4 regions of the Streptomyces sp. NPDC043996 genome follow, and region 3 is predicted to be linked to each of the others. Evidence: riboswitches for the same ligand, from Rfam matches in the RefSeq annotation. Region 3 holds a riboswitch; each other region holds the start of a gene.

Region 1 (7,251 bases), on a different contig from region 3:
ACGGCCACGTACGGCTTGGGGTAGCGCGCGATGCGGGCGTTGAGCCGGTACTCGTCGCGCCAGAACGCGGCGGACGCGCTCCCTCCGGTGCGGGCGTCCTCGTGGATCGCGCGGATGTCGCCGCCCGCGCACAGGCCGCGCTCCCCCGCGCCGGTGACCACGACCACCTGGACGGCCGGGTCGTTCTCCCAGGCGGTCAGGGCCGCGTCGACGTCGCGCACCATCGCGTGGGTCAGGGCGTTCAGGGCGCGCGGCCGGTTCAGGACGACGTACGCGGCGCGGCCCTCGGTGCGGGTGAGCACCTCGTCGGCGGCGGGCGGCGGGGCGGCGCCCTGTCGGGCGGCGGTCATCGCACGGCTCCCGTCAGGCCGCGGGCCACGATGAGGCGCATGATCTCGTTCGTTCCTTCCAGGATGCGGTGGACCCGCAGGTCGCGGACCAGCTTCTCGATGCCGTACTCGGTCAGGTAGCCGTAGCCGCCGTGGAGTTGCAGGGCGCGGTCGGCGACGGAGTGGCCGGTGTCGGTGGCGAACCGCTTGGCCATGGCGCACAGCTGGGGCGCCTGCTTGTCGCCCTGGTCGAGGGCGTCGGCGGCCTGGCGGACCAGGGCGCGGGCGGCGGCGAGTTCGGTCGCCATGTCGGCGAGCTCGAACCGGAGCGCCTGGGCTTCGAGCAGCGGCGCCCCGAAGGCCTCCCGGTCCGCGAGGTGGGTCAGGCTGCGGTCGAGGGCGCTGCGGGCGCCGCCGAGGGAGCAGGCGGCGATGCCGAGGCGGCCGCCGTTCAGGGCGTTCATGGCGATGCGGAAGCCGTTGCCCTCGCCGCCGAGCAGCCGGTCGGCGGACACGCGCACGCCGTCGAGGATGACCTGGCGGGTCGGCTGGGCGTTCCAGCCCATCTTCTTCTCGTTGGCGCCGAAGGACAGGCCGGGGTCGTCGCGTTCGACGACGAACGCGGACACCCCGTCGGGGCCTTCGCCGCCGGTGCGGGCCATCACCACGTACAGGTGGGAGGCGCCCGCGCCGGAGATGAACTGCTTGACGCCGGTGAGGACGTAGCCGTCGCCGTCGCGCTCGGCGCGGGTGCTCAGCGCGGCGGCGTCCGAGCCCGCCCCCGGTTCGGTGAGGCAGTAGCTGGCGAGCAGGTCCATGGTGGTGAGCGAGGTGAGCCAGCGGGCGCGCTGGGCCTCGTCGCCGTAGTGGTCGATCATCCAGGCGACCATGTTGTGGATGGACAGGTAGCCCGCGACGGACGGGCAGCCGGAGGCGAGCGCCTCGAAGACAAGGACGCCGTCGGCGCGGGTCAGGCCTGAGCCGCCCGCGTCCTCGCGGACGTAGACGCCGCCGAGGCCGAGCCCGGCCGCCTTGCGCAGCACGTCGACGGGGAAGTGCTTGTCCTGGTCCCAGGCGAGGGCGTGGGGGGCGAGGTGTTCCTCGGCGAAGTCGAGGGTGGTCTCGACGAGCGCGAGCTGGTCCTCGGTGAGCAGGGTGGTGGTCGTCATGGGTCCGCTCATCCCATCGTCGGGATCGTGAAGCTGGCGCCTTCCTTGGTCCCGGAGGGCCAGCGCGAGGTGACGGTCTTGGTGCGGGTGTAGAAGCGGATGGCGTCGGGGCCGTGCTGGTTCAGGTCGCCGAATCCGGAGCGCTTCCAGCCGCCGAAGGTGTGGTACGCGACGGGGACCGGGATGGGGACGTTGACGCCGACCATGCCGGTGTCGACGCGGCGGGTGAAGTCGCGGGCCGTGTCGCCGTCGCGGGTGAACAGGGCGACGCCGTTGCCGTAGGGGTGCTCGGTGGGCAGCCGCAGCGCCTCTTCGTAGTCGGCGGCGCGGACCACGGACAGGACCGGGCCGAAGATCTCCTCCTGGTAGATCCGCATGTCCGGGGTGACGCGGTCGAAGAGCGAGGCGCCCGCGAAGAAGCCGCCCTCGTGGCCGGGCAGGGTGAAGCCGCGGCCGTCGACGACGAGTTCGGCGCCCTCCTTCACGCCGAGGTCGACGTAGGAGCGGACGCGGTCGACGGCGTCGGGGCCGACGAGCGGCCCGAAGTCGGCCTCGGGGTCGTCCGAGCGGCCGATCCGCAGGGCGCCGACGCGCTCCTTGAGGCGGGCGACGAGGGCGTCGGCGGTGGCCTCGCCGACCGGGACGGCCACGGAGATGGCCATGCAGCGCTCGCCCGCGGAGCCGTAGCCCGCGCCGATCAGCGCGTCCACGGCCTGGTCGAGGTCGGCGTCCGGCATCACGATCATGTGGTTCTTGGCGCCGCCGAAGCACTGGGCGCGCTTGCCGTGGGCGGCGGCGGTGGCGTAGACGTGCGCGGCGATGGGGGTGGAGCCGACGAAGCCGAGCGCCTTGACGCGCGGGTCCTCCAGGAGCGTGTCGACGGACTCCTTGCCGCCGTTGACGACGTTCAGGACGCCGGGCGGCAGGCCCGCTTCGAGGAACAGCTCGGCGAGGCGCAGCGGGACGGAGGGGGCGCGCTCCGAGGGCTTGAGGATGAAGGCGTTGCCGCAGGCGAGGGCGGGTGCGGCCTTCCACAGGGGGATCATCGCGGGGAAGTTGAAGGGCGTGATCCCGGCGACGACGCCGAGGGGGCGGCGCAGGGAGTGCACGTCGATGCCGGTGCCGGCGTTGTCGGTGAACTCGCCCTTGAGGAGGTGCGGGATGCCCGCGGCGAACTCCACGACCTCCAGGCCGCGCTGGAGGTCGCCGTGTGCGTCGGCGACGGTCTTGCCGTGCTCGGACGACAACAGCCGGGCGAGGGCGTCGCGTTCGCCCTCCACGAGCTGGAGGAACCGCAGCAGCACGCGGGCGCGGCGCTGCGGGTTCCACTCGCCCCACGCGTGCTGCGCCTCGACGGCGTCGGCGATCGCCGCCTCGGTGTCCGCGCGGCTGGCGAGCGGTACGCGCGCCTGCACGTCACCGGTGTTGGGGTCGTACACGTCGGCGTGCGTTCCCGAGGTTCCCGGGGTGTGCTCGCCGCCGATGAGATGGGTCAGTTCACGGACCATGGGGAGCCTGCTTCTTTCGTCAGGTGGGGTCCGGGGATGGCAGGGCTGGGCCGCGTGCCGCGTCGGGGCACGCCGAACAGCTTTCAGGCAGCGGGGGTCACCGCTCGCAGGACCGGTTCTCCAGGGTCGCGGGTGCGCACCGGGGCCATGCGTGTCTGCTCCATCCTCGTGGACAACACGGAAAACATCCCGCGGCCGGTATCCTGACTCCCGGATCAGCGCGCGTCCCCTCGCCTTCCCAACGGACTTCTCCGTCAGTGGCGTTCGAGCCTTTGTGGGAACGCACTCCCCGGTCACAGTGGCGGGACCGCGCCGGATTCACACCGGCTTCCCTGCACCGCGGGCCTTCGACACGAAGATATACTTGGACGTCCTAGTAAGTCCACAGCGGCCAACCCCTGCGCCACCCCTGTCCGGCACCCGGGACGGGGGCAGATGAGGCCGGATGGCTATAGGGGCGTGACGGTGGCAGTGCGCCCGGGGTGGTGCGGGCCGAGGAAGACGGCGGTGGCGAAGCCGTTCGGCGCGGGGTGGGTGGCCTGCCGCCAGCCCAGTCGCTCGTAGAAGCGGACGGTGGCCTCGGCCTTCGTGGAGGTGAGCAGCCAGCTGCGGCCGTCGGGGGCGTCGCGGGTGACCGCGTCGAGGAGCGCCCGGCCAAGGCCCCGCCCGTGCGCGTCGGGAGCGACGGCGAGTTCGTCGACCTCCAGGCCGCCGCACAGCCACGCGGCGGTGCGCTCGGCGCCGAGCGCTGCGGTGACGTGCGGGTAGGAACGGGTGCCGGGCAGGGGCGTCGCGGAGGTCCAGGCGGTGGCGAAGCCGAGTACCCGCTCGCCGTCGAGCGCCACCGCGCCCGTGAATCCGGGCCGGTCCACGTCGTGGACGAGACGCTCCACGTAGACGTCGGCCTCGGCGGGGTCCTCGTTCCAGGGCGGCTCGGCGAACGCGGCGGCGTAGACCGCGCGGACGCCGTCGCGGTGGGCGAGCAGCGCGGGGCCGGGCAGTCGGCGCACGACGGGGGCGGCCATCAGGCGGCCCTCGCGCCGGTCCCGGCCGGACGCGGCACGCCTGCGCCGCCCCTGACTGTGCTCATCACTGCCCACCCCACTCCCGCCGACGCCTTATTGCTGGGTCAGTGTAGTTGCAAACCTTGTGCAATAAGAGGGTGGGAAGGTCCGCCCGCGCGAGGGGTACGTGGTCGTGGAAGCGGCGGGCGGCCGGGTGCCTGAGGTGCGGGTTCGGCCGGGTGCGGGTCCAGCCGGGTGCGCGGTGGGCGCCCGGCCCGGGGGGCGTCAGCGCCCGTGCCCGGCCAGGACGGCCTCGGCGAGTTCGCGCGCGTAGGCCGGGGTCAGCCCTTCGGGCCGGAACAGGACGCGGAACAGGAGCGGGGCGACGACGTGGTCCATGACGGCCTCGCGGTCCGGCAGCGGGCCCTCGCCGCGCTCGGCGGCACGGGCCAGGACGAGGTCGATCTGCTCGGCGGAGTAGTCGGAGCAGCGGCCCGCGTTGCCGCCGTCCGGGTCGCCGAGGAGGGCGTCGCGCAGGAAGGCCCGGCCCGGCGCGGACGACATCTCCTCCAGGAAGTGCTCGGACCACGCGGTGAGGTCGGCGCGCAGGCCGCCGTGGTCCGGCGGCGGCGCCTCGGGCCGCAGCCGCTCGACCGCCACGTCCGACAGGAGCTCCTGGAGGTCGCCCCAGCGGCGGTAGATCGTCGACGGCGTGACCCCGGCCCTGGCCGCGACCAGCGGCACGGTCAGGGCCGCGCGGCCCTGCTCCGCCTCCAGTTCGCGCACCGCCGTGTGCACGGACGCCTGCACCCGGGCGCTGCGCCCGCCGGGTCGGGCCATGGGCCTGGGACTCATACCGGACACCTTAACGCAAATTCCTAGCTTCTACGGGGTCGGGGCGGCCCGTGGAAGGGTGGCACCGGCGGCGGCCGGGTCCGGGTCCGGGTCCGGGGCGAGCGCACCCGCGTCCGGCCGGGTCCGCTCGTACGCCCGACCGGCCCGCAGCACCGTCCACTCCCCCAGGGGGCGCCCGATGAGCTGCATGCCGATGGGCAGGCCCGCGCCGTCGCGCCCCACCGGGACGGTCAGGGACGGTAGGCCGGTGATGTTGGCGGGGGCGGACAGCCGTACGTACGCGTCGGGGACGGTCTCGACCGTGCCGTCGGGCCAGGTCACCGCCGCCTGGTCCCGGGGAGCGGCGGTCACGGGCACGGCGGGCGCGGCGACGACGTCGACGGCGGTGTCCGTCAGGAGCCGTGCCCACTCGCGGCGCATCAGGGTCCGGGCGCGCTGGGCCCGCAGGTGGTCGCCCGCGCCCATCAGCTCCCCGGCCTCCAGCAGGACGCGCACGTCGTCCCCGTACAGTTCGGGCGTCGCGCGCAGGGTCCGCTCGTGGTTGGCGGTGGCCTCGGGGACCATCAGGCCCCACTGGACCGCCTGGACGTAGCGCGTCATGGGGATGCGGACGTCGACGAGCCGGGCCCCGAGGTCGCGGAGTCGGTCTATGGCGGCGCGCACGGCGGCCGCGACGTCGTCGGCGACCTGGTCGAAGTAGTAGTTCACCGGGACGCCGACCCGAAGGCCCGTCAGATCGCCCAGATCGCCCTCGGGCAGGGGGCGTTCGGGGCTGCCTCCGGTGAGGGCGGAGAGGACGAGGGCGGCGTCATCGGCCGTGCGCGTGAGCGGGCCGACGTGGTCCAGGGACCAGGACAGGGAGGTCACCCCGTCCGTGGGGACGAGGCCGTAGGTGGGCTTCAGGCCCACGACGCCGTTGAGCGCGGCCGGGACCCGGATGGAGCCGCCGGTGTCGGTGCCGATCGAGAACGTGGCCGCCCCGGCCGCGACGGCGACGGCCGAGCCGCCGCTGGAGCCGCCCGCGACCCGGCCCGCGTCCCAGGCGTTGCGGGTCTGCGGGGTCGTCAGGCCGTAGGCGAACTCGTGGGTGTGGGCCTTGCCGAGCAGGACCGCCCCGGCCCGCGCGAGCCGGGCGGCCACGGCGCTGTCCCGCGTCGCCCTGTGGCCGTCCCGGACGCGTGAACCGGCGCCGGTGGGCCAGCCCTTGACGTCGACGAGGTCCTTCAGGGCGAGCGGGACGCCGTGCAGCGGCCCGCGGCGGCGCCCGGCCGCGAGCTCGCGCTCCGCGTGCGCGGCGGCGGCGCGGGCGGCCTCGGGGCGCAGGGCGGCGTACGCGTTCAGGGCGGGCTCGACCCGGTCGATCCGCGCGAGGACGGAGTCGGTGAGCTCCACCGGGGACAGTTCGCGGGCCGCGATCGCGGCGGCCGCGTCGGCGAGGGTCAGCTCAAAGGGCCGCATCGCGCACCTCCGCCCCCGCGGTCGCGGGCGCCACGCCGGTCAGGTCGAGCTCGCGCAGCACGGCGACCACGGACTGGATGTGGCGGGCGGTGGCCGTCACGGCGTCGAGGCGATCGTCGGCGAGCGGGAGCCCGGCACGCAGGGCCTGACGGGCCGCTTCGCGGGGGTCGAGTTCGAGTTCGGCAGGGGGCATGGGGCGTCCTTCCGGGGCACACGGCAAAAGCTAAGTGTTTGCGTTAGGTGAGCCTAGGGGCTAATGTCCACTAACGCAAAGTCGTAGCTTTTAAAGCCGCGGCGCCCGCCGACGCCTGGAGCGACCTATGCAGCACCCCACCGCGCCCGCCCACACCGCGCCCGCCGAGACCCCCGGGACGCCCGCGCCCCCCGACACCCCCGAAACCCCCACCTGGACCCTCGGCGACCTCACCGTCCACCGCGTCGACGAGCTCACCCTGCCGCCGGAGACCGGCGCCTGGCTCCTGCCCGACGCCACGCCCGGCCTGGTCGGCCAAAGCCCCTGGCTCGCCCCGGACTTCGCCGACGCCGACGGGGTCCTGCGCGCCTCGGTCCAGTCCTTCGCGTTCACCCTGGACGGCCTGCGCGTGCTCGTCGACACGGGCATCGGCAACGGCAAGCGGCGCGCGAACCCCGCCTGGGACGGCCTGGACACCGACTACCTCGACCGCCTCGCGGCCGCGGGCCTCCCGCCCGAGTCGGTCGACCTCGTGCTCCTCACCCATCTGCACGCCGACCACGTCGGCTGGAACACCCGCATGGAGGGCGGGAGTTGGGTGCCCACCTTCCCCAACGCCCGTTACGTCACGGCCCGCGCGGAGTGGGACCACTGGACGTCCGTGGAAGTGGACGAGTCCCGGCGCCAGATGCTCGACGACTCGGTGCACCCCATCAAGGAGGCGGGCCTGCTCGA
Region 2 (7,251 bases), on a different contig from region 3:
TCGGCGTCGAGGTCGTCGATGGCGGCCACGATGTCGCCGAACTCGGCGTAGCACATGTGCGTGTGGATCTGGGTGTCCGGGCGCACCCCGCTGGTGGTGAGCCGGAACGCCTCCGTGGCCCAGGCCAGATAGCCCTCGTGGTCGGCGGCGCGCAGCGGCAGCGTCTCGCGCAGGGCGGGCTCGTCGACCTGGATGACGGAGGTGCCCGCGGCCTCCAGGTCGCCGACCTCGTCGCGCAGGGCGAGCGCGACCTGGCGGGCGGTGTCGCCGAGCGGCTGGTCGTCGCGGACGAACGACCAGGCGAGCATGGTGACGGGGCCGGTCAGCATGCCCTTGACCGGGCGGCTCGTGAGCGACTGGGCGTACGTGGTCCAGCGCACCGTCATCGGCACGGGGCGTGAGATGTCGCCCGCGAGGACCGGCGGGCGCACATAGCGCGTGCCGTACGACTGGACCCAGCCGTGCTGCGTGGCCAGATACCCCGTCAGCTGCTCGGCGAAGTACTGGACCATGTCGTTGCGTTCGGGCTCGCCGTGCACCAGGACGTCGATGCCGGTCTTCTCCTGGAAGGCGACGACCTCCTGGATCTCGGCCTTGATGCGCTCCTCGTAGCCGAGGGTGTCGATGCGGCCCGCGCGCAGGTCGGCGCGGGCGGCCCGCAGGTCGCCCGTCTGCGGGAAGGAGCCGATGGTGGTGGTGGGGAGCAGCGGCAGGCCGAGGTGGGCGCGCTGGGCCGCGGCCCGCTCGGCGTACGGCTGGGAGCGGCGCCCGTCGGCGTCGGTGACGGCGGCGGCGCGGGCGCGTACGGCCGGGTCGTGGGTGAGCGCGGACCCGGCGCGCGACGCCAGGTCGGCGCGGTTGGCGGCGAGTTCGGCGGTGATGGCGCCGGTGCCCTGCGACAGGCCCTTGGCGAGGGTGACGATCTCGGTGGTCTTCTGCCGGGCGAAGGCCAGCCAGCGCAGGATCTGCGGGTCGATGTCGCGCTCGGCCGCGGCGTCCAGGGGGACGTGCAGGAGCGAGCAGGAGGCCGACACGTCGACCCGCTCGGCGAGGCCCAGGAGGGTGCCCAGGGTCGCCAGGGACTTCTCCAGGTCGTTGATCCAGATGTTGCGGCCGTTGACGACCCCGGCGACCAGGCGCTTGCCGGGCAGCCCGCCGACGGCGGCGAGCGCGTCGAGGTTCGCGGTGGCGGACTCGGTGAAGTCCAGGGCCAGGCCCTCGACCGGGGCCTTCGCCAGGACGGGCAGGGCCTCGCCGAGGCGGCCGAAGTAGGAGGCGGCGAGCAGCTTCGGCCGGTCGGTGAGGGCGCCGAGGTCGCGGTAGGCGCGGGCGGCGGCGTTGAGTTCGGCCGGGGTGCGGTCCTGGACCAGGGCGGGCTCGTCGAGCTGCGCCCACGCGGCGCCCGCCGCGCGCAGGTCGGCGAGGACCTCGGCGTACACCGGGAGCAGCCGGTCCAGGAGCGTCAGCGGCTCGAAGTCGGCGGCGACGCCGGGCGCGGGCTTGGCGAGCAGCAGATACGTGACGGGGCCGACCAGGACCGGGCGGGCGTCGAGGCCGAGCGCGAGCGCCTCCTTCAGCTCGGCCACCTGCTTCACGGAGTTCGCGGTGAAGACGGTGTCGGGGCCCAGTTCGGGGACGAGGTAGTGGTAGTTGGTGTCGAACCACTTGGTCATCTCCAGCGGGGCGACGTCCTGGGTGCCGCGCGCCATGGCGAAGTAGCCGTCCAGGGCGTCGGCGGCGACGGCGTCGCGGTGGCGCGCGGGAATGGCGCCGACCATGACGGTGGTGTCCAGGACGTGGTCGTAGTACGAGAAGTCGCCGGTGGGGACCTCGTGGATGCCCGCCTCCGCGAGCTGGCGCCAGTGGGTGCTGCGCAGTTCGGCGGCGGTGGCGTGGAGGGCGTCGGCGGTGCCGCGGCCCTTCCAGTAGCCCTCGATGGCCTTCTTCAGCTGCCGGTCCTTGCCCTGGCGGGGGTAGCCGTACACGGTGGCCCGTGCTGCCGCGGCTGCGGGCTTGCTGGTCACGGAGATCTCCTTCGCGAGATGAGTCCCTGAGGTCCCGGCGACGGGACGGGGGCGCGAAGGGTGACGGAGCGGACGGAGGGATACGACCTGGCGCGATATCCGCGCGGTCGTCCGTTCGCTCTGTACGCCGACCCGCCCTCGAGGTCACCGGGATGTCCGCGCGCGAAGGGGTCCGCGCACGGGCAGTTGGCAGGTCTTCGGACTCGCGGGCACGCCCTTCCTTGACGGAGGACTCCTACTGGCCGTCGCTTCCCAGGCCCCGTTCGTCGGGCCCAGTGCGTGTGACGGCGGTCGTTCCCGCTCACCGCTGCGGGGCAGTCCCGGATTCCCACCGGGTTCCCTCTTGCGACGCTCCCGCCTGGCGGACGGGGCGAACCAGCTGCGTGGGTCAGCTTAGGCGGGAACGCGCCGCCGTGGGGACGCGCTGTCCATGATGCGGACAGCGCGGGCCCTGGGCCGCCTCAGCCCCGCTGGCGCCGGTCGTAGACGTGGAAGCCGCGCCCGGACTTCTGGCCAAGGAGGCCCGCCTCGACCATGCGCTGGAGCAGCGGCGGCGGCGCGTACAGCGGTTCCTTGAACTCCTCGTACAGCGAGTTCGCGATGGCCGCGACGGTGTCGAGGCCGATCAGGTCCGCGAGGCGCAGCGGGCCCATGGGGTGGGCGCAGCCGAGCTCCATGCCGTGGTCCACGTCGGCCGCGGTGGCGAAGCCGGACTCGGTCATCCGGATCGCCGCCAGGAGGTACGGGATGAGGAGCGCGTTCACGATGAACCCGGCCCGGTCGCGGGAGTGCACGACGGTCTTGCCGAGCGTCGCCGTGGCGAAGTGCCGTACGCGGTCCGTGGTCCGCGCCGAGGTGTGCAGCGAGGTGACGACCTCCACCAGCGGCAGCACCGGCACGGGGTTGAAGAAGTGCAGGCCCACCACGCGGTCGGCGCGCTGGGTCGCCATGCCGAGCCGCATGACCGGGATCGAGGAGGTGTTGGTGGCGAGGATCGCCTCGGGGTCCTCGACGACCTTGTCCAGGGCGGCGAACACCTCGGTCTTGGCGTCGGGGTTCTCGACGATGGCCTCGATGACGAGCTGCCGGTCGGCCAGGTCGTCGAGCTGCCCGGTGAAGGTGAGCCGCTCCAGGGCGGCCTCGGCCTCGCGGGGCGTCGACTTGCCGTGCCGTACGGCCTTGTCGAGGGAGGCGGCGACGCGTGCGCGGGCGCCGTGCGCGGCGGTGGCATCCGCCTCGCACACGAGCGTGTCGAGCCCCGCCCGCGCGCACACCTCGGCGATGCCCGCGCCCATCTGGCCGCCGCCGACGACTCCGACGCGCTGGATGGCGGCGCTCATGACCGGGGCTCCGTGGTGCGCACGAGGTGGCGGCTGTAGGCGTCGGGCGTGAAGAACCGGGGGAGTTCGGCGGCGAGGGCGCAGCGCTCGAAGAGGCCGCGGACCTCGGCCAGGGGAGCGAAGGGGAACGCGGCCACCAGCGCGTCGAGTTCCTCGTCGAGGACCCGCAGCACCTCCTCCCGTGCGACGGCCCCGTGGCGCAGCCACTGCCAGATCTGCACCCGTGCGATCTCGGCGGTCGAGGCGTCCTGCGTCACCCCGTCCACGACGACGGTGCCTTGTCCGCGCAGCCAGGCGGCGAAGTAGCGCACCGCGACCAAGACGTTGACGCGCACGCCCTCGGGCGTCGGCGGCCCGCTGACGCGCCGCACGGCCAGGAGTCGCGCGGGCGTCACGTCCACGTCGCCGCGGGCCCGGTCCAGCTGGTGCGGCGCGTCGCCGAGCACGCCGTCGAACGCCTCCCGGCACGCGGGGACGAGCGCCGCGTTGGCGACCCAGGAGCCGTCGAAGCCGTCCTCGGCCTCGCGCTCCTTGTCCAGGCGCACCGCGGCGAGCGCGGCCGCGGCGGCTTCCGGCTCCCCGTCCGGGACCTGGGCGGCCATGGCGCCGATGGCGTGCGCGCCGCGCCGGTGGCAGGTGCTGACCATGAGGTCGGTGTACGCGTGCAGGAACGGGGCGGTCATGGTGATCCTGGCGCGGTCGGGGAGCAGGAAGTCCGTGCGGTGCCCGAAGGTCTTGATGACGCTGAAGAGGTAGTCCCAGCGGCCCGCGGTCAGCCCGGCGGCGTGCTCGCGGAGTTCGTAGAGGATCTCCTCCATCTCGAAGGCCGCCGTGACCGTCTCGATGAGCGCGGTCGCCCGGATCGTGCCCCGCGGGATGCCGAGGAGCTCCTGCGCCAGGACGAACACGTCGTTCCACAGGCGGGCCTCGTAGCGGTTCTCCAGCTTGGGCAGGCTGAAGTACGGGCCGTGCCCGGCGTCGAGCTGCCGCTGGGCGCAGTGGAAGAAGTACAGGCCGAAGTCGACGAGCGCGGCGGGCACGGCGCTCCCCTCGTACTCCAGGTGCTCCTCGTCGAGGTGCCAGCCGCGCGGCCGGACCGTGATCGTGGCCGGGGGCCTGTGCTCCGCGCCCACGGGAGTCGGGTGGCCGATGCGCCGCTCGACGGCGTCAAGGAGCACGACCTGCCCGTCGATCACGTTCGCCCAGGTCGGCGCCGTGGCGTCCTCGAAGTCCGCCACCCACACCCGCGCGCCGGAGGCGAGGGCGGCCGCCGCCGCGCGGCGCTCGGGCGGCCCCGCGATCTCCACCCGCCGGTCGAGGAGCCCGGGGCCCGGCGGGGCGACGCGCCAGTGGGGGTCCTCGCGCACCCGGCGCGTCACCGCCGGGAAGTCGAGCGGGGACCCGGCGGCGAGCCGGATCGCCTGGCGGCCGCGCTCCTTGAACAGGTCCCGGCGGCGCTCGCGGAAGGCCGAGGCGAGCGCGCCGACGAAGTCGAGGGCGGCGGGGGTGAGGATCTCGTCGTGGCGGTCGCCGGGGGCGGCGAGGACGCGGACGCGGTGCGTGAGGAGCTGCGGCATCGGATCTCCTGGCGGGCGGGCGGGCGGGGTGGCGGTCGGCGGGCGACGGGGCTAGGGCCCCAGGGGTCCTAGCGGTCCAGGGGGTCCCAGGGGTCCCAGGGGGCCTAGTGGAACTGCTCCTCCTCGGTGGACCCGGCGAGGGCCGTGGTGGAGGAGGCCGGGTTGACGGCCGTGGAGACCAGGTCGAAGTAGCCGGTGCCGACCTCGCGCTGGTGCCTGACCGCGGTGAAGCCGTGGGCCTGCGCGGCGAACTCCCGCTCCTGGAGGTCGACGTAGGCGGTCATGCCGTGCTCGGCGTAGCCGCGGGCCAGGTCGAACATGCCGTGGTTGAGGGAGTGGAAGCCCGCCAGGGTGATGAACTGGAAGCGGTACCCCATCGCGCCGAGCTCCCGCTGGAACTTGGCGATCTGGTCGTCGTCGAGCGCCGCCTTCCAGTTGAAGGACGGCGAGCAGTTGTAGGCCAGCATCCGGTCGGGGAAGCGGGCGTGGATCGCCTCGGCGAACTCCCGGGCCTGCGCCAGGTCCGGCGTGCCCGTCTCCATCCAGAGCAGGTCGGCGTACGGGGCGTAGGCGAGGCCGCGGGCGATGGCGGGGGCCATGCCCTGGCGCACCCGGTAGAAGCCCTCCGCGGTGCGCTCGCCGGTCACGAACTCCGCGTCGCGCTCGTCGACGTCGCTGGTGAGCAGGTTCGCGGCGAGCGCGTCGGTGCGGGCCACGACGAGGGTCGGCACGTCGGCGATGTCGGCGGCGAGGCGGGCCGCGTTGAGGGTGCGGATGTGCTGGGAGGTCGGCACGAGGACCTTGCCGCCGAGGTGGCCGCACTTCTTCTCCGAGGCGAGCTGGTCCTCGTAGTGGATGCCCGCCGCGCCCGCGGCGATCATCGCCTTGGTCAGCTCGAAGGTGTTGAGGGGACCGCCGAACCCGGCCTCAGCGTCGGCGACGATCGGCGCCAGCCAGTCCCTGGTGTCGTCGGCGCCCTCGGCGGTGGCGATCTGGTCGGCCCGCAGCAGCGCGTTGTTGATGCGGCGCACCACCTGGGGAACGGAGTTGGCGGGGTACAGGCTCTGGTCGGGGTAGGTGTGCCCGGCGAGGTTGGCGTCGGCGGCGACCTGCCAGCCGGACAGGTAGACGGCCTGGAGCCCGGCCTTGACCTGCTGCACGGCCTGGCCCCCTGTCAGCGCGCCGAGCGCGTGCACGTAGTCGCTCTCGTGCAGCTGCCGCCACAGGCGCTCCGCGCCGCGGCGGGCCAGGGTGTGCTCCTCGCGGACGCTGCCGGAGAGCCGCAGCACGTCCTCGGCGCTGTAGGTGCGCTCGATGCCCTGCCAGCGGGGGTCCGTGGCCCAGCGGCGCGCGAGGTCGGCGGCTGTCTGCGGCTGCGTCTGGTGCTGTGTCTGCTTCTGTGTCATGGGGTGCACGTCTCCTTGCGGGGCTGCGAAGTGAGTGACGCCCGCCGCATGTCGGCGGGAGGGTGGCACTACGTGTCCTAGTGGGGCTGGAAGTGAAGCCGCGGCCCAGCGGCCCGCCGTGCGGCCGAGCTGAGCAACGCTGCCGACGCGGGGCCGACCGTCGCCGGGATCTCCGACGTCAGGGCCTGAGTCGTGCCCCGGATCCGGTGGGCTCCCGCCCGGAGGACCGGTGGGCCGCACAGGAACTCTGGCACTGGCACTGAGTGCCAACAACCATGGCTTCATGCCAACTTCTGTGAATCTTCCGGCCCCGGACTGCCAAGGTTGCCAAGCCTCGTGACACCCCCCGCTCCCGTAGGGTGAGGGCCTTCGGAGGGGGAGGGGCATGGCCAAGACGTACGCGGGGGCGCGACTGCGCAGGCTGCGCGAGGAACGCGGCCTGAGCCAGGCCGCGCTGGCCCGGGCGCTCGCCATCTCGCCGAGCTATCTGAACCAGATGGAGCACGACTCGCGCCCTCTCACGGTCCCGGTGCTCCTGCGTCTGACCGAGGTCTTCGGCGTCGACCCGGGGTTCTTCTCCGAGCGGGACACCAGCCGCCTGGTGGCGGATCTGCGCGAGGCCCTGGCCGGTGAGCTCGACGCGGCCCGGGTGTCCCCGGCCGACCTGGGCGAACTGGCCTCGCGGATGCCCGCGGTCGCCTCCGTGCTGCTTGACCTGGGCCGCCGCAACCAGCGCCTGGCGGAACTCGTCGGGGACGCCGGGGACCGCGACGCCGGGGGCCGCGGCTCCCCGCACGGCGACGCCGCGCCGCACTCGCCGCACGGGCAGATCCGCGACTACTTCTACCGCCGCCAGAACTACCTCCACGAGATCGACCTGGCGGCGGAGGACCTCGCCACGGCG
Region 3 (7,251 bases):
ACAGGACCACGCGGTCCGTCGTGGCGCCGAGGGCCCCGCTGAGCAGCAGGACGAACGCGAAGGCGCCGAGGGCGCCGACGAACGCGCCGGTGGACAGCGTCAGGACGCCCCCGCCGACGCCGAGGACGGCCACCGCGACGGCGCCCGTGGACGCCCCGGACGACACCCCGAGGACGAAGGGGTCGGCGAGAGGGTTGCGCAGGAGCGACTGGAGGACCGCCCCGCACACGGCGAGGCCCGCGCCGCACACGCCCGCGAGGAGCGTGCGCGGCATGCGCAGGTTCCAGACGATGCCGTCGCGCAGCGGGGTGAGCCGTGGCTCGCCCCAGCCGAGGTGCGCGGCCACCGCCGACCACACGTCGGGGACGGAGATGTCGGCCGGGCCGATGGTGACGGCGACGGCCACGGACAGGAGCAGCGCCGCGAGTCCGGCCGTCCACAGCAGGCCCGCGCGCCACGCTCCCCGCGCGCCCGCGCGCACGGCGGTGCTCACCGCGCCAGGCCGAACTTCCGCAAGCCCGCAGCGACTTGCTCGACGCCGTCGACGGTGCGGATCGTCGGGTTCAGGGCCTGGCCGCTGAGCAGGACGTACCGCTTCTTCTTCACGGCGGTGAGGTTCTTGGTGACCGGGTGGGACTCCAGGAACTTGATCTTCTCGCGGGCGCTCTCGGCGGACTGCGCCTTGCGCGTGAGGTCGCCGATGACGAGGACGTCGGGGTCGCGGTCGGCGACGGTCTCCCAGTTGATCTGGGGCCATTCGGCGCGGGTGTCGGCGAAGGCGTTGGTGACGCCGAGGGCGCGTGTGATGACGCCGGGCGCGCCGCAGCAGCCCGCGATGTAGGGGGCCTTGGAGTCGGAGAACCAGTAGGCGACGGACGCCTTGGAGGAGGTGACCGTGCGGGAGGCCTTCGCGGTGCGGGCCTTGAGGTCCGCGACGAGGCGCTCGCCGCGCTTCTCGACGTCGAAGATCCGGGCCAGGTCGCGGATCTCGCCGTAGACGGTGTCCATGGTGAGGGTCTTGACGCGCTTGCCGTCGCCGCCGCCGGAGTTGTCCTTGCCCGCGCAGTCGGTGGGCGAGACGTAGACGGGGACGCCGAGTCCGGTGAACTTGGCGCGGTCGGCGACGCCGCCCTTGCCGACGGTGTACAGGAACGAGGCGCTGACGAAGTCCGGTTCCTTGGAGAGGACCTTCTCCAGGGACGGGTAGCGGTCGGCGAGGCGCTCGACCTTCGCGTTCGCCTTCCTCAGGTCGGGGCGGACGGGGTCGGTCCAGGTGCCGGTGCCCGCCATGCGGTCGGCGAGGCCGAGGGAGAGGAGGATCTCGGAGGAGCCCTGGTCCAGGGAGACGGCCCGCCGGGGCGGGGCCTTGACGGTGACCTTCTCGCCGCAGGCGGTGAGCGTCACGGGGTAGCCGTCGGCCTTGGCCCCCTCGTCCCGGTCCCCGGCCGGGCCGCCGCAGGCGGTGACGAGGGCGAGGGTCGCGGCGAGCAGGGCGGCGCGGCGTACGCGCGGCGGGACGGTACGGCGGCGAGCGGTGGGTGAGGGCACACGTCTTCCCGGATTCAGGGCTCATGCGCGGAGCCTGGTCTGCGAACCCCGCCGCCCGGGGCGCGGACGGCGGCGCCAGCAGGTCTTCGGACTCGGGATCGTCCGGACGGGGCCGCCTTCCCGGGCGCAGGAACGCCCAGTGGCCGCTGGCCCCGCCCGTCCCCCTCACCGCTGCGCGTCAGTTCCGGATTCCCACCGGATTCCCTGGCCCGGGTGCGGGCGTGACTGGCGTCCGCAAGCTATCACCCCGCCCCGGACGGGGCGGACGTCACCCCTGGTCGGGGCGGGGTTCGCCGCGGTAGGTGCCGAAGGACCACTTATTGCCCTCGGGGTCGGCGACAGCGAACTCCCGGCTGCCGTAAGGCTGGTCCTCGATCTCGCGGATCACCTTCACGCCCGCGTCCTTCAGGCGCCGGTAGAGGTCGTCGACGCGGTCCGTGACGACGTACGCGCCGAACGTGCCCGGCCGCAGGCACCACTCGGCGGCCTCGGGGTCGTAGGAGCCGAGCATGACGCCGCCGCCCTCGGGCCAGTCGAGCTGGGCGTGGGCGACGCGGCCGCCGTCCTCGTAGACGGCGGTGCGCAGGAACCCGACCGTGCCGACGAGGAAGTCGATCAGGGCGGGGGCGTCGTCGGCCTGGAAGGTGGGCCAGACGTCGGGGGCGCGCAGCGGCTGGTCGCTCGTTCCGTTATGGGTGCTTTCGTTGCTGTTCATGACTCTCAGTCTGCGCCGTTGAGGTGCCCCCCGGCTTGGATATTCCGGCACTCCTCGGCCAGCCAGGCGCTCGGGCTCGCGCCCGTGTACTGGTGGAAGTCGCGCACCAGGTGGGAGTGGTCGTAGTAGCCGCAGTCGGCGGCGACCCGGGCGAGGTCCAGGGGCGCGCCCGCGACGACCGCGCGCACGACCCGCGCCTTCGCGTGCTGGAAGCGCATCAGGCGGGCGGCCTGCTTGGGCGTGACGCCGGTTTCAGCGCGGAACAGGGCGGAGAGGCGCCGCTCGCTGAGGGACACGTGCGCGGCCAGGCCCCGCAGCGTGCCCGCGCCCCGGTGGCGGGCCAGCCACGCCCAGGCCTCGGCGATCTCCGGCCGGACCGCGCCCACGCGCCCGGCGTCGGCCGTGCGGCGCGCCAGGTAGGCGTTCAGGCGGGCGAACCGCTCGTCCCACCCTTCCGCCTCGCACAGCCGCTCCCGTACGTCGGCGGCGACCCGCCCGAGGACGTCCGTGCCGTCGGTGACGAGCTGCCCGGCGAGCTCGGCCGCGGGCAGGCCGAGGAGCGCGCGGGCCGCGAGCGGGTGCACGGCGAGCTGGATGCCCGCCTCGTGCTCGGGCTGGACCACGTACGCCGGGCTCTGGTGCAGGCCGCCGACGACGATGTCGGTGCGGACGGCGTCCGGGCCCCTGGCCTGGCCGGGGGTGGCGCCGGTGACGACCGGTCCGTCCAGGGAGAAGATCAGCGTCAGGTACGGCGACGGCAGGCCGCGGTGCAGGGCGGGGCGCTGGCCGCGGCTGCGGTAGCCCACGGCGGACACGACCAGGCCGCGCTGCTCCGGCGGGGGCGCGGCCCGGACGAACTCGCGGGCCGCGGTGTCGGCGTCCATGAGCCCATTGTGGCCGGGCGGCCCGCCCCGGGGCGCGGCGAAGCTCGGCGAGGCCATCGCGGCCAAGCGGCGGCTGACGGTGACGCCGGACCAGCTCGCCTGACCGGTCAGGCGCCGCCGCGCAGGCGGTGGAAGGCCGCTCGCGTGGCCGCCTGGTCCGCGCCGTCGGCGAGCAGCGCGTACAGCAGGAGGCGGGCCTTGGGCGCGTCGAGTTCCCCCGCGGGGATCAGGCCGCGGGACAGCAGGTCGGCCTCGGAGCCGGGGCCGCGGTAGGTCTCGCTGAGCAGCGGGCCCGCGCCGGTGCGGGACGCCAGGACGACGGGCATGCGCCCGGCGAGCCCGGCGAGCGGTTCGACGAGCCACGTCGGCACGTGCCCCGCGCCGAAGGCGGCCACGACCAGGCCGTCGAAGCGGTCGTCCACCGCGTCGAGGAGTTCCCCGCCGTCCCCGATGCTGAGGGTGACCAGGGCGACGCGGGCGGGCGCGCGCAGCCGCAACGGGCGCTCCACGGTGGGTTCCTGGGGCCGGAGCAGGACGCGCGGGACGCCCTCCACGACCCGGCCGAGGGGGCCCGCGCCCGGCGAGGCGAACGTCGTGAGGGAGGTGGTGTGTGCCTTGCGGGCGTGGCGGGCGGCGTGGATCTCGTCGGCGAGGACCACGAGGACGCCGAGGCCCTGGCAGCGGGGGTCGGCGGCGACCGCGAGGGCCGCGGCGAGGTTCGCGGGGCCGTCGGCGCCCGGCAGGTCGGGGCGGCGCATCGCGCCCGTGACGACGACGGGGGTACGGCGCGCGCACGCCACGTCGAGCAGGAACGCCGTCTCCTCCAGGGTGTCGGTGCCCTGGACGACCACGACGCCGTGGCCCGCCGCCGTGGCCTCGTCCACGCGCGCGGCGAGCTCTGCCAGGTCGGCCAGGGTCAGGGAGGAGCCCGGGAGCCGGCGGACGTCGTGGAGTTCCACCTTGACGCCGTCCGGTACGGGGGTGTCGGCGAAGGTCTGGGCTCCGGTGAGGCGGGTGGGGCCGCCGCCCGCCTGGGCGGAGATGGTGCCGCCGAGGGTGAAGACGCTGACCGTGCCTTGGGGCATGGGGGCTCGATTCGGGTGCGGGGGCGGGTGTGGGGGCGGGTGCGGGTGTGAACCTGGGTGCGGGTGGGGTCCTGCCGGAGGCTCCCCACGCCCGCCCCTTCCCGAAACCCGGGGCTTGCGCCCCCCTTCCCGGTCCTATTCCGCCGCCGCGAGGACTCCCGCCGAGATCGCGTGCGTCAGCGCCTTGTGGTCCGCCTCGTTCTGGGCGGCGTAGCGCAGCGCGAAGGTGGCCACGGCCCGGTCGAAGGTGTCGGCCGAGCCCAGGTAGGCGGCGATGGCCACGCGGTCGCCGGAGCGGGCGTGGGCGCGGGCGAGGGCGGTGCCGCAGAGGCGGGCGTAGGCGAGGAGTTCGGCGGAGTCCATGTCCGTGATGTCCATGGAGCCCTTCATGTCCCGCAGTTGGCGCCAGTAGTACGCGCGCCCCTGCGGCCCCGTCATCCAGCCGAGGAAGATGTCGCTCGCGGCCTGGAGGAGGCGCTGGCCCGCGACGACGCGGTGGCCGGGGTGCAGATAGGGCCCGGTGGGCAGGTGCTCCTCCAGGACCGAGCGCACCGCCTCCTTGATCTGGAGGAAGAGCGGGTCCCCGGCGTCGCGGCCGGTGAGGAGCACGATGAAGCAGCGGGTGCCGACGCTGCCCACACCGACGACCTTGCGGGCCGCGTCGACGAAGCGGTAGCGGTCGAGCAGCAGGCGGCGCTCCTCGGTGAGCGTCGAGCGGTAGTCGCCGAAGATCTTGCGCAGGGCCGCCATGTCCGGGGCGCCGGTCGGCTCAAGGAGGGGCGGGTCCTGGATGATGCGGCGCCGCCCGTCGGCGAGTTCGGTGAGCTTGGCGAGGGCCTGGAGGCTGGTGCGGCGGCGGGCGTGGTCGAGGCGGGCCTCGGCGCGGCGGCGGTGGCGCGCGGACTTGATGAGGGGCAGCAGGTCGCCGGTGTCGACGCGCTCGTACCAGACGTCGAGCTCGCCCCTGCGGGCGAGGCGGCGGATGGCCGTGCGGTACGCGGCGGCGGCCGCCTGGGCCGCCGCGTGGGCCCGGTCCTCGCCGTGGCCGTTCTCGTGGGCGGCGACGGCGACGCTGGCGGCGAGCCGTTTGACGTCCCACTCGAAGGGGCCGGGGTAGGTCTCGTCGAAGTCGTTGAGGTCGAAAAGCAGGCGGCGCTCGGGCGAGGCGAACACGCCGAAGTTCAGCAGGTGGGCGTCGCCGCAGAGCTGCACGGTCAGGCCGGTGTGCCACTGGGCGGCGAGGTCGCCCGCCATGACGGCGGCCGCGCCGCGCAGGAAAGCGAACGGGGACGCGGCCATCCTGCCGTAGCGGATCGGCAGCAGGTCCTGTACGCGGTCGGCCGCCTGCCGCTCCAGGACGGCCACCGGGTCGGGCCGGTCGGCCGCGGGTATCCAGGCCCCGTGCGAGGACCGGGAGGCCCGCTTGCGGGCCGCCTTGCCGCGCTCCGCACGCTCGGCCGGCGTGGTCATGGGCGGTCACTCCCCTCTCGGGTCTCGGCCTGGCCTCAGGAGCAGCCAATGCGGGTGCGCGCGGGCGCGCATGTGTAGTACGCCGAACGGGTGAGCCGGGGGTTGCCGCCCCCGGCCCCCGCTCAACTCAACAGCATCGGCGCTCCGCGCCCCGCCCTCGAACGCCGGGCGGGCTGAATCCCCGCGCTCACGCGATTGTCCGCAGGCGCCGGACAGGCTTGAAGTGCCCACCCAGCCGCGAGCCGCTAGGTCGGGGAGTGCGGGAGCGGCCGCAGGTGTAAGGGCGGGCGGGTGGGAGAAAAAAGCCCGTCCGGCGTTTGAGGACCGTCAGCGGGAGTAGCGCATCAGGGCCCGCACCATGTGGCACGTGGTGTCGGACGGCGGGTGGATGCCGACCGTCTCGGCCATGGTCCGTATCCGGACGTTGTTGGCCTGGTTCGGCACGAACACGCCCGCGTCGAGGAGGGCGATGGCCAGGCGCATGGCCTTGAGGCGGCGGTTGTGCGAGACGTACCACTCACGCGGGCGGCCGGGGGGCAGGGGGTGCTTCTCCAGCGGCGCGTACGGCAGCTGGTTCGGGCACTGGGTGCGGGCGGCGCGGGGTGTGGTGGACTTCCTGGAACGGGTGGCGGCAGCGGGCACAGACATCCTCCTGTCGCGGTGCGGAAACCCTCGCGGGCTCCGTCGAACATTGCTTCCATTCTACGGGGCGGCACTGACAACAGCATCGGGAGCGAGCGGCAATCTCCGCTGGCCAGAGGGGGTTTGAGGGGCACGGGACGGATGGTTCACGGGTAGCGTTGCGGCATGGAGATCTGGATCAATCCCGCCTGTTCGAAGTGCCGCGGCGCCCTGGCGCTGCTCGACGCGGAGGGCGCCGACTACACGGTGCGCCGCTATCTGGAGGACGTGCCGAGCGCCGACGAGATCCGTGACGTGCTCGGCAGGCTCGGCCTCGAACCCTGGGACATCACGCGCACCCAGGAGGCCGCCGCCAAGGAGCTCGACCTGAAGGACCGCGTGCGCTGGCCCCGGGACGCCTCCGGGCGCGAGGCCTGGATCGAGGCGCTCGCCGCGCATCCCAAGCTCATCCAGCGGCCCCTGATCACCGCGGACGACGGCACCGCGGTGGTGGCCCGCACGGAGGAGGCGGTGCGGGACGCGCTCGGCCGCCGCTGACCCCCGCGCGGCCCGGGCGCGCGGGGGCCGCCCTCAGCGCGCCCGGGGCCTCAACCGGCGGGCACCGCACGGCCCAGCGCCGCGCCGGTCTCGGCGACGAGGTGGTCGAGGTAGTCGCGGGCGCCGCGCCGCCGGGTGAGCGCCGCCGCCTGCCCGGACCAGAGGTTGGCGTAGTCGGCGCTGCCGCGTTCGGCGGCCGCCGTGCGCAGCGGGCGGGTGAGGGTGTACTGGAGCGGATAGGGCGCGAGTTCGTCCTCGTACGCCCGTGCCGCACGCGTGAAGCGGTTGGGGATGGCCCGCGCGTACCGTCCCGAGAAGGCCCGGGTCAGCACGGTCGTACGGGCTTCGGGGCCGCTCAGCGCGGCCCGGT
Region 4 (7,251 bases), on a different contig from region 3:
GAGGCCGCGATGATCCGGAGCCTTGAGGATCTGGTGGATGCTGTCATGCGCACCACTGTCCCCGCGCGCTTAGACACCGGCCATGGGCCACGCCCCCGGGTGCGCGGTGGGGATAACCGGAGGCGCCCCGGAACACCCGCTGTCCGAAAGACGCCTCTCCAGGGGGATGGTGTTCTTCCCTCCAGCCCGGCAAGGATGCACACCTCCCCGGCGCACCACGCCCCACGCCGCGCCGGACGGCACCGTGCACCGACATCACGCCACCGACCACCGCCCCGCACCCCGGCCGCGGGAGGGAGCGCTCCGCCATGGGAACACACGCAGCACAACGACGGCGCAGGCCCACGCTGTTCGCAGCGGTGGGGGCCACGCTGGTCGCCGCCCTGTTCGCGCTGCCGAGCGCGGACGGCGCGCCGCGTTCGGCCGACGCCTGCCGCACCACGGGAGTCGACCTGCCGCGCGGCGACTGCGGGCCGTTCTGGCAGGTCCTCGCCGAGGACTTCAACGGCGACCGGGTCCCCCTCGGCTCGTTCCGCGACTGCGACCACCACGCCGACACCTCCGCCGCGTACTGCGGCGGACTCCGCGGCGACTACCGGGCCAACTGGTGGGCCTACCCCACGGGGTGGCGCGACACGGCCAACGAGCGCGGCCGGGGGCGCGGCGTGGCGGGCGTCTACCACCCGGAGGACACCGTGAGCGTCGGCCCCGCCGCGAACGGCGACGGCCGCATGCGCATCCGCATGTGGCGTCCCGCGCGCGGCGGTCCGGTCCACTCGGCGGCGGTCGTACCCCGCGCCGTCATGCAGATGAAGTACGGCAAGTACAGCGCCCGCATCAAGGTCACCAAACTCGCCCCCGGCTACAAGTCGGCGTGGCTGCACTACGGCGGGGGCTGCGAGATGGACCACCCCGAGGGGGAGTGGACGGGTTCCCTCAGCGCCTTCCACCACCCGTGCGGCGGCGGCAGGCAGGGGTGGTTCCACGGCTCCGACGACTGGACGCGGTGGCACACGGTGTCGACCGAGTGGACCCCCGGGCAGGTGCGCTTCTTCGTCGACGGCCGCCAGGTCGGGCGCGACACCCGCGGGGTGCCGAACCGCCGCCTGTCCTGGGTCATGCAGAACGAGAGTGCCCTGGAGGGACCGAACGCGGCCCCGGGGAGCAGCGCGCAGATCGAGGTCACGTGGGTGGCGGCGTACGCGTACGGCTGGAGGTGACGGTCTCCGCCCGGGGGTCCCGTTCCCGGATGACGGCCGCCGCCCGGCGCAGCTCGGCGAGGACCGTGCGGACGGCGGCGCGCGCGGCGCGTTCGGGGCGGTGCAGGACGTCGACGCGGCGGTGGGCGTGCACGCCGGTGAGCGGCCTGAGGGCCAGGGCCGGGTGGGGACGCGTCGTCCAGCGCGGCATGAGGGCGATGCCGCCCCCGGCGGCCACGGCCTCGGCGACCACGGTGAACTCGTTGACGCGGTGCACGATGTCGAGCCGCCGGTTCGCGGCGGTCGCGATGGCGTCGATCGTCGCGAGCAGCGGGAAGCCGTCGTGAACGGTGATCCAGGGCTGGTCGGCGACGTCGCCGGGCGTCAGCCGGGCCTTGGCGGCCAGCGGGTGGCCGACCGGCACGGCCACGTCCAGCGGCTCGCGCAGCAGCGTGGTGGCGACGACCGAGGACGGCCACGGCGGCGCCGGGTCCATGCGGTGGGCGAGGACGAGGTCGTAGTCCCGGGTGAGCAGCGGGAACCGGTCGCGCGCGACGTCCTCGTCGGCGAGGGCGAGCCGGGGGTGGCCCGGACCCGCGAGGCCGCGGAGCAGCAGCGGGAAGAACGCGGCGCCCGCGCTGTGGAAGGCCGCCACGGACACGGGGCCCTCCGGCTCGTTGAGGAACGCGTCGATGGTGTGCCGGGCGTGGGCCAGGGCGCTCTCCACGCCGACCGCCGCGTCGGCGAGCGCCTGCCCGGCGTCGGTGAGCACGAGCCTGCGCCCGTCGCGCTCGGTGAGCGGCACCGGGATCGACCGCTGGAGCAGGCGCAGTTGCTGGGAGACCGCCGACGGCGTCATCAGCAGGGCCTCGGCGGCCGCCGTGACGCTGCCGAGCTCGCCGAGCTCCCGCAGGATGCGCAGCTGCCGTTCGTTCATCGGCACGGTGTTCCGCGCGGCGGCGTCTCGTGCGTGAGCGCCTCGTGCATCGACGTCTCGTGCATCGACGTCTCGTGTGTCGACGTCTCGTGCGTCGGCGTTCCGCGCGGCGGCGTTCGGGTCATCGGGACAGTGTAGGGACGCTTCACCATCCGTGAAGAAACTCGGTCTTGGCTTCAACATCATCTCGCGGCAGCGTGGGCGGGGTGCTCCCCGTCTCCCTGCTCCACGCCCGCCGCGCCGACGCCGTCCTGCTCCTGGTCGCCCTCGTCTGGGGCTCCAGCTATCTGGCCGCCAAGACGGCCGTCGACGTCCTGCCCGTGCTCGTGGTGCTGTTCGCGCGGTACCTGCTGTCCGCCGCCGTCTGCCTCCCGCTGACGGCCGCCCGCGCCCGCCACCGGCGCTTCACCCGGGACGAGATCCGCGTCGGCGGCGTCCTCGGGCTCACGCAGGCGGCCGTCCTCGTCCTGGAGACGTACGGGGTCGCGCACACCAGCGCCGCCAACGCGGGCCTCATCATCAGCCTCACCATCGTGCTCACCCCGCTCCTGGACCGCGCGTCCGGCGGCGGCCGCCTCCCGGCCCGGTTCTTCGCGGCGACCGGCCTGTGCCTGCTGGCCGTGGGCCTGCTCATGTCCGGCGGCGGCTTCCACGCGCTGCGGGGCGGCGACGCGCTGATGCTGGCGGCCGCGCTGGTGCGCGCCGTCCACGTGGCACTGGTGGGGCGGCTGACGGCGGGCCGCGCGGTGCGGCCCGCGCACCTGACCACCGTGCAGACCGTCGTCGGCACCGCCGTGTTCGCGGTGCCCGCCGCCAGCGGTCTGCCCACGCTGGTGGAGGCCGACGCCGCTGTGTGGGCGCAGCTCGGCTATCTCGCCCTGTTCTGCAGCGTGTTCGCGTTCCTGGCGCAGACGTGGGCGGTGCAGCGCAGCTCCGCGAGCCGCGCCAGCCTGCTGCTCGGCACCGAGCCGGTGTGGGCCGCGGCGGTGGGCGTCGGCCTGGGCGGCGAGCGGTTCACGGTCCTCGCCGGCGTGGGGGCGGCGCTCATGGTCGCGGGCACGTACTGGGCCCAGGCCGTCGAACGCGCCCACCGGGGCGGGGCGCCCGGCGGCGCCAGGAAACGGAACGGCCGGACGGTACCCGTACCGTCCGGCCGTGATCCGAGCCGTGTCACCTAGTCCCGCGGTCCCGGTAGTCCCGCGGTCCCAGGCGCATCCGGCTCCAGACGCTGGTGTCAGTCCCAGGCGTAGCCGTCCCCGAACAGCAGGGTGTGCTCCAGGACGTCCTCCATCGGGTCGTCGATCTGGCCGGTGTTGAGCAGCGCCACCACGGGCGCGTTGTGCGAGTCGCGGTGTGTCTCGTCGGCGTGGGCCGTGCCGGTCGCCAGGGCGACCGGGCCACAGGACAGCGCGGCCACCAGCGCCCAGCGGGACAGATTCCTCACCCAACTGCCGTTCACAGACTGCTCCTTGACGTATCGACTGCTCGTGGAGGCGCTGGACCAGCCGGTCCGGCCCGTTCGCGGTGTCCAACCGCCGAAGCGCTCAGGAGTTACCGACGATCATACGAACGTGTCGTCTGAGCGGTCGTGTGAACCACCGGGCGGCTGTTCCCGGAGCGGGGCGCGACGGCATGTCCGCGCGCCCGCCCGCTCGCGAGTACGCCCTTACTTGTCGGACCGGCCGCCGCGACCATGGGGGCGCGCTGGACCACACCCCCGCCCGGCGAAACCCCCCACGGCAACGACAGAGCAGACACACAGCACCGCTAGGAGAGCGCTCTATGCCGTCCGCACCAGACCCGGCCGGACCGACACCCGTGGCCGCCCGGGCCCTTCCGCTCCTCGGTCACGCCCTGCCCATGTGGCGCGACCCGATCCCGTTCCTGCTGGCGCAGCACTCCGTCGCGCCGCTGGTGCGGCTGCGCCTCGGCCCCAAGTCCGTGTACCTCGTCACGCGCCCGGAGCTCGTCCGCACCGTGCTCGCCAGCGGGCAGCGCAGGTTCGACAAGGGCGGCCCGTTCGTGGACACCGCCCGCACCCTCATCGGAGAGGGGCTCAGCACCTGCTCGGCCCACGAGCACCGCTATCAGCGCCCGTTGATGAACCAGGCGTTCCGCCAGGAGCGCATCACGGGGTACGCCGCCGCCATGGCCGGGTGCGCCGCCGAGGCCGTCGCCGCCTGGCAACCCGGCCAGCACATCGACGTGTGCCGCGAGACGCGCCGCCTGGCCTGCCGCGCGCTGACCCGCACCCTGTTCTCCGACCCGGCCCAGGCCTGGCGCACCGGGCGGATCGAGGAGGCGTACACCGCCCTGATGCCCGGCATGTGGTGGCAGATGGTCGTCCCCTTCCGCCGCGTGCACCGCCTGCCCCTGCCCGTCAACCGGGAGTTCGGGCGGGCCAGGGCCCGGGTGCGCGAGCTGATCGCGGAGATGGTCGCGGCCTACCGGGAGCGCGGAGCCGGTCTCGGCGACGGGCTCTCCGTCATCATGTCGGCGCGCGACGAGAGCGGCCGGGCCTTCACCGACGACGAGGTGTGCGACCAGATCGCGGCCCTCATGAACGGCGGCATCCCCGCCACCGCCGACCTGCTGGCGTGGACGCTCCGCGTCCTCGCGGAGAACGGCGACCTGGAGCGGGAACTGCACCACGAGGTCGACTCCCAGCTGACCGGGCGCCCGCCCGCCTACGACGACATCCCGGGCCTGCCGCTGCTGGCCCGGGTCCTCACGGAGACGCTGCGGCTCTATCCGACGGTGTCGGTCCTCAGCCGCAGGGTCACCGAGGCCGTCACGCTCGGCGGCACCCGCCTTACCCCGGGGGACGAGGTGATGTTCAGCCCGTACTGCCTGCACCGCGACGCCCGCGTGTTCCCCGACCCCGGCCGGTTCGACGCCGATCGCTGGCTGCCCGGCAAGGCGGGCCCGGAGCAGCGCGAGGCGTTCATGCCCTTCGGCGTGGGCGTCCGCCGGTGCATCGGTGAGACGTACGGCATGACCGAGGCGATGCTCGCCGCCGCGGCGGTTCTCTCCCAGGTGTCCCTCGCCCGGATCCCGGACGCCCCCGCCGCGAAGCCGCTGCTGCGCATGACGCTCTCACCCGCCCCCCTGACCCTGAGGGTCGAGCCGCGCCGCCGCGTGGCCGCGCGGCACTGACCCCGGCGGTGCCGCTCGACGGGCCCCGAGCGGCACCGCGCCCCCGAGGCGGTGTCCCTCACGCCGCCGGGGTACGTCCCGGACCGCCCCGTGTCCGCGGACCGCGCTCCGCCCCGGTGAGGGCGCGGACCTGGTGCGCGCGCCGCCGTATCTCGGTGACCAGGGCCAGGCCGGTGGGTGCGGGTCCTGACGCCGGGGGGAGCTCCCGCGACCCCGGCGGGGCGTCGTCGTCGAGCGCCGCGACCAGGGTGTCCAGGAACTCGCTCATGTCGACGAGCGTGTCCCGCAGCATCCGCATCCTCGCGGTCTGGCTGCCGAGTTGTCTGCGCGTGGCGAGCAGACTCTCGAACTCCTGCACGGGCACGGCGACCATGGACGTGCCGTCCACGACGACCCGCCGCGGATTGTTCCGCACCGATGGGCCCACGGAGATCTCCTTCGCGAGATGAGTCCCTGAGGTCCCGGCGACGGGACGGGGGCGCGAAGGGGTGACGGAGCGGACGGCAGTGATACGACCGGGCGCGGCATCCCGCGCGGTCGTCCGTTCGCTCTGTACGCCGACCCGCCCTCGAGGTCACCGGGATGTCCGCGCGCGAAGGGGTCCGCGCGCGGGCAGTTGGCAGGTCTTCGGACTCGCGGGCACGCCCTCCTGACGGAGGACTCCTACTGGCCGTCGCTTCCCAGGCCCCGTTCGTCGGGCCCAGTGCGTGTGACGGCGGTCGTTCCCGCTCACCGCTGCGGGGCAGTCCCGGATTCCCACCGGGTTCCCTCTTGCGACGCTCCCGCCTGGCGGACGGGGCGAACCAGCTGCTCGCAGCAGCCTACGCGGTGTCGCTCGGGAGGGAACAGGACCGCCCGGGGAACAGTGGGTGGGGGTCGATAGGGGGTGACTGGCGCGGGGGCGACTGCTAGACATGTGGGGCCAACACCCGCGGCACGGGGAAGCCGGTGAGAATCCGGCACGGTCCCGCCACTGTGACCGGAGGAGCCCCGGCTCCTTCGGAAGTCAGATCGCCGTCCGCGGGTACCACGACGAAGCCCACGAGGATGGCGCCGACACGTCGCGGGAGTCTCTTGCATGCCTGTCCGCCGCTGCTCCACCCTGAGCGGAACCGGAGCCATTCGCACCGTTCGTTCACGATCCGCGAACGTGGTGGCCCTGCCCTGACGCGCACGGAAAGCACCGATCCGGGCCTCTCGTGCCCCCTGCCAGGGTGCGCCTGACCTTCCCGTCCCGCGTCCGCGCGTAATGACGGACCAGTCAGCGCCGCGGCACCCCGCGTCTCGCCCGGTGACAAGGCACAGCGTCGTGCCGCCACTTGCGCGTGGCCGACTCCGGGGAACCCCGGACCCCGTCGTACCCGAAGACTGACCGAACAGCTCCCTTCGCTGGAGACGTCGCTGCCGCGGCCCACCATGGCCGTGCCCGCGCCGATCCTCCACGGGACCTCGCCCCGCCCGACCGGTGGGGCCGAGCCGGCCCGGATGCGACCTCGGCCGGGTCACGGCCGCCCGACCCGACGTCCCCGAGCGGCTGACCCCTGCCCTCCGGACGTCGCCTCCCGGACCGCCCGAGCCGGTACCGCCCCGCGCCCCGGCGGCCCGACACCGCCCCCTCCGCGCGCGTGACCGGCTCCGCGGCGGACCGCCCCACCAGGACATCCGACCCAGGACGTCCGACAACGACAACCGCTCAGGAAGGACGCCCGGTGGCTCACACGCGCACCGCACCGGCCGGGACCCCGCTCGGCGACAGCTTCCACCTCTACGACACCACCCTGCGCGACGGCGCGCAGCGCGAGGGGATCTCCTACTCCGTCACCGACAAACTCGCCTCGGCCCGCCTCCTCGACTCCCTCGGAGTCGGATTCATCGAGGGCGGCTGGCCCGGGGCCCTGCCCAAGGACACCGCCTTCTTCCAGCGCGCGGCCTCCGAACTCGACCTGAGACACGCGGCCC

The links. A riboswitch is a leader RNA that binds a small molecule or an ion and turns the genes downstream of it on or off. The one in region 3 is predicted to bind cobalamin.
Region 1: another riboswitch for cobalamin. It lies ahead of AC07A4_RS32975 (CoA-acylating methylmalonate-semialdehyde dehydrogenase); the one in region 3 lies ahead of AC07A4_RS29830 (ABC transporter substrate-binding protein).
Region 2: another riboswitch for cobalamin. It lies ahead of metE (5-methyltetrahydropteroyltriglutamate--homocysteine S-methyltransferase); the one in region 3 lies ahead of AC07A4_RS29830 (ABC transporter substrate-binding protein).
Region 4: another riboswitch for cobalamin. It lies ahead of AC07A4_RS06220 (hypothetical protein); the one in region 3 lies ahead of AC07A4_RS29830 (ABC transporter substrate-binding protein).

The regions. Positions count from the first base shown of each region.
Region 1 is NZ_JBWKEY010000015.1:74,555-81,805, reverse strand. Features, by position in the region: gene AC07A4_RS32985 (enoyl-CoA hydratase/isomerase family protein) at 1-350, opposite strand, end outside; gene AC07A4_RS32980 (acyl-CoA dehydrogenase family protein) at 347-1,498, opposite strand; gene AC07A4_RS32975 (CoA-acylating methylmalonate-semialdehyde dehydrogenase) at 1,507-3,006, opposite strand; cobalamin riboswitch at 3,183-3,363, opposite strand; gene AC07A4_RS32970 (N-acetyltransferase family protein) at 3,456-4,031, opposite strand; gene AC07A4_RS32965 (TetR/AcrR family transcriptional regulator) at 4,296-4,865, opposite strand; gene AC07A4_RS32960 (amidase) at 4,896-6,323, opposite strand; gene AC07A4_RS32955 (hypothetical protein) at 6,310-6,516, opposite strand; gene AC07A4_RS32950 (MBL fold metallo-hydrolase) at 6,644-7,251, shown strand, end outside.
Region 2 is NZ_JBWKEY010000005.1:415,656-422,906, forward strand. Features, by position in the region: gene metE (5-methyltetrahydropteroyltriglutamate--homocysteine S-methyltransferase) at 1-2,024, opposite strand, end outside; cobalamin riboswitch at 2,196-2,419, opposite strand; gene AC07A4_RS15875 (3-hydroxybutyryl-CoA dehydrogenase) at 2,486-3,364, opposite strand; gene aceB (malate synthase A) at 3,361-4,941, opposite strand; gene aceA (isocitrate lyase) at 5,046-6,347, opposite strand; gene AC07A4_RS15890 (short-chain fatty acyl-CoA regulator family protein) at 6,733-7,251, shown strand, end outside.
Region 3 is NZ_JBWKEY010000013.1:23,666-30,916, forward strand. Features, by position in the region: gene AC07A4_RS29825 (FecCD family ABC transporter permease) at 1-493, opposite strand, end outside; gene AC07A4_RS29830 (ABC transporter substrate-binding protein) at 490-1,548, opposite strand; cobalamin riboswitch at 1,609-1,793, opposite strand; gene AC07A4_RS29835 (VOC family protein) at 1,817-2,263, opposite strand; gene AC07A4_RS29840 (AraC family transcriptional regulator) at 2,269-3,147, opposite strand; gene AC07A4_RS29845 (asparaginase) at 3,255-4,232, opposite strand; gene AC07A4_RS29850 (DUF2252 domain-containing protein) at 4,368-5,702, opposite strand; gene AC07A4_RS29855 (hypothetical protein) at 6,030-6,344, opposite strand; gene AC07A4_RS29860 (arsenate reductase family protein) at 6,510-6,881, shown strand; gene AC07A4_RS29865 (NAD(P)H-dependent flavin oxidoreductase) at 6,932-7,251, opposite strand, start outside.
Region 4 is NZ_JBWKEY010000002.1:488,050-495,300, reverse strand. Features, by position in the region: gene AC07A4_RS06255 (serine hydrolase domain-containing protein) at 1-47, opposite strand, end outside; gene AC07A4_RS06250 (glycoside hydrolase family 16 protein) at 309-1,220, shown strand; gene AC07A4_RS06245 (LysR family transcriptional regulator) at 1,183-2,136, opposite strand; gene AC07A4_RS06240 (hypothetical protein) at 2,133-2,261, opposite strand; gene AC07A4_RS06235 (DMT family transporter) at 2,358-3,314, shown strand; gene AC07A4_RS06230 (hypothetical protein) at 3,371-3,571, opposite strand; gene AC07A4_RS06225 (cytochrome P450) at 3,919-5,292, shown strand; gene AC07A4_RS06220 (hypothetical protein) at 5,351-5,719, opposite strand; cobalamin riboswitch at 5,894-6,115, opposite strand; adenosylcobalamin (AdoCbl) riboswitch at 6,220-6,318, shown strand; gene AC07A4_RS06215 (homocitrate synthase/isopropylmalate synthase family protein) at 7,002-7,251, shown strand, end outside.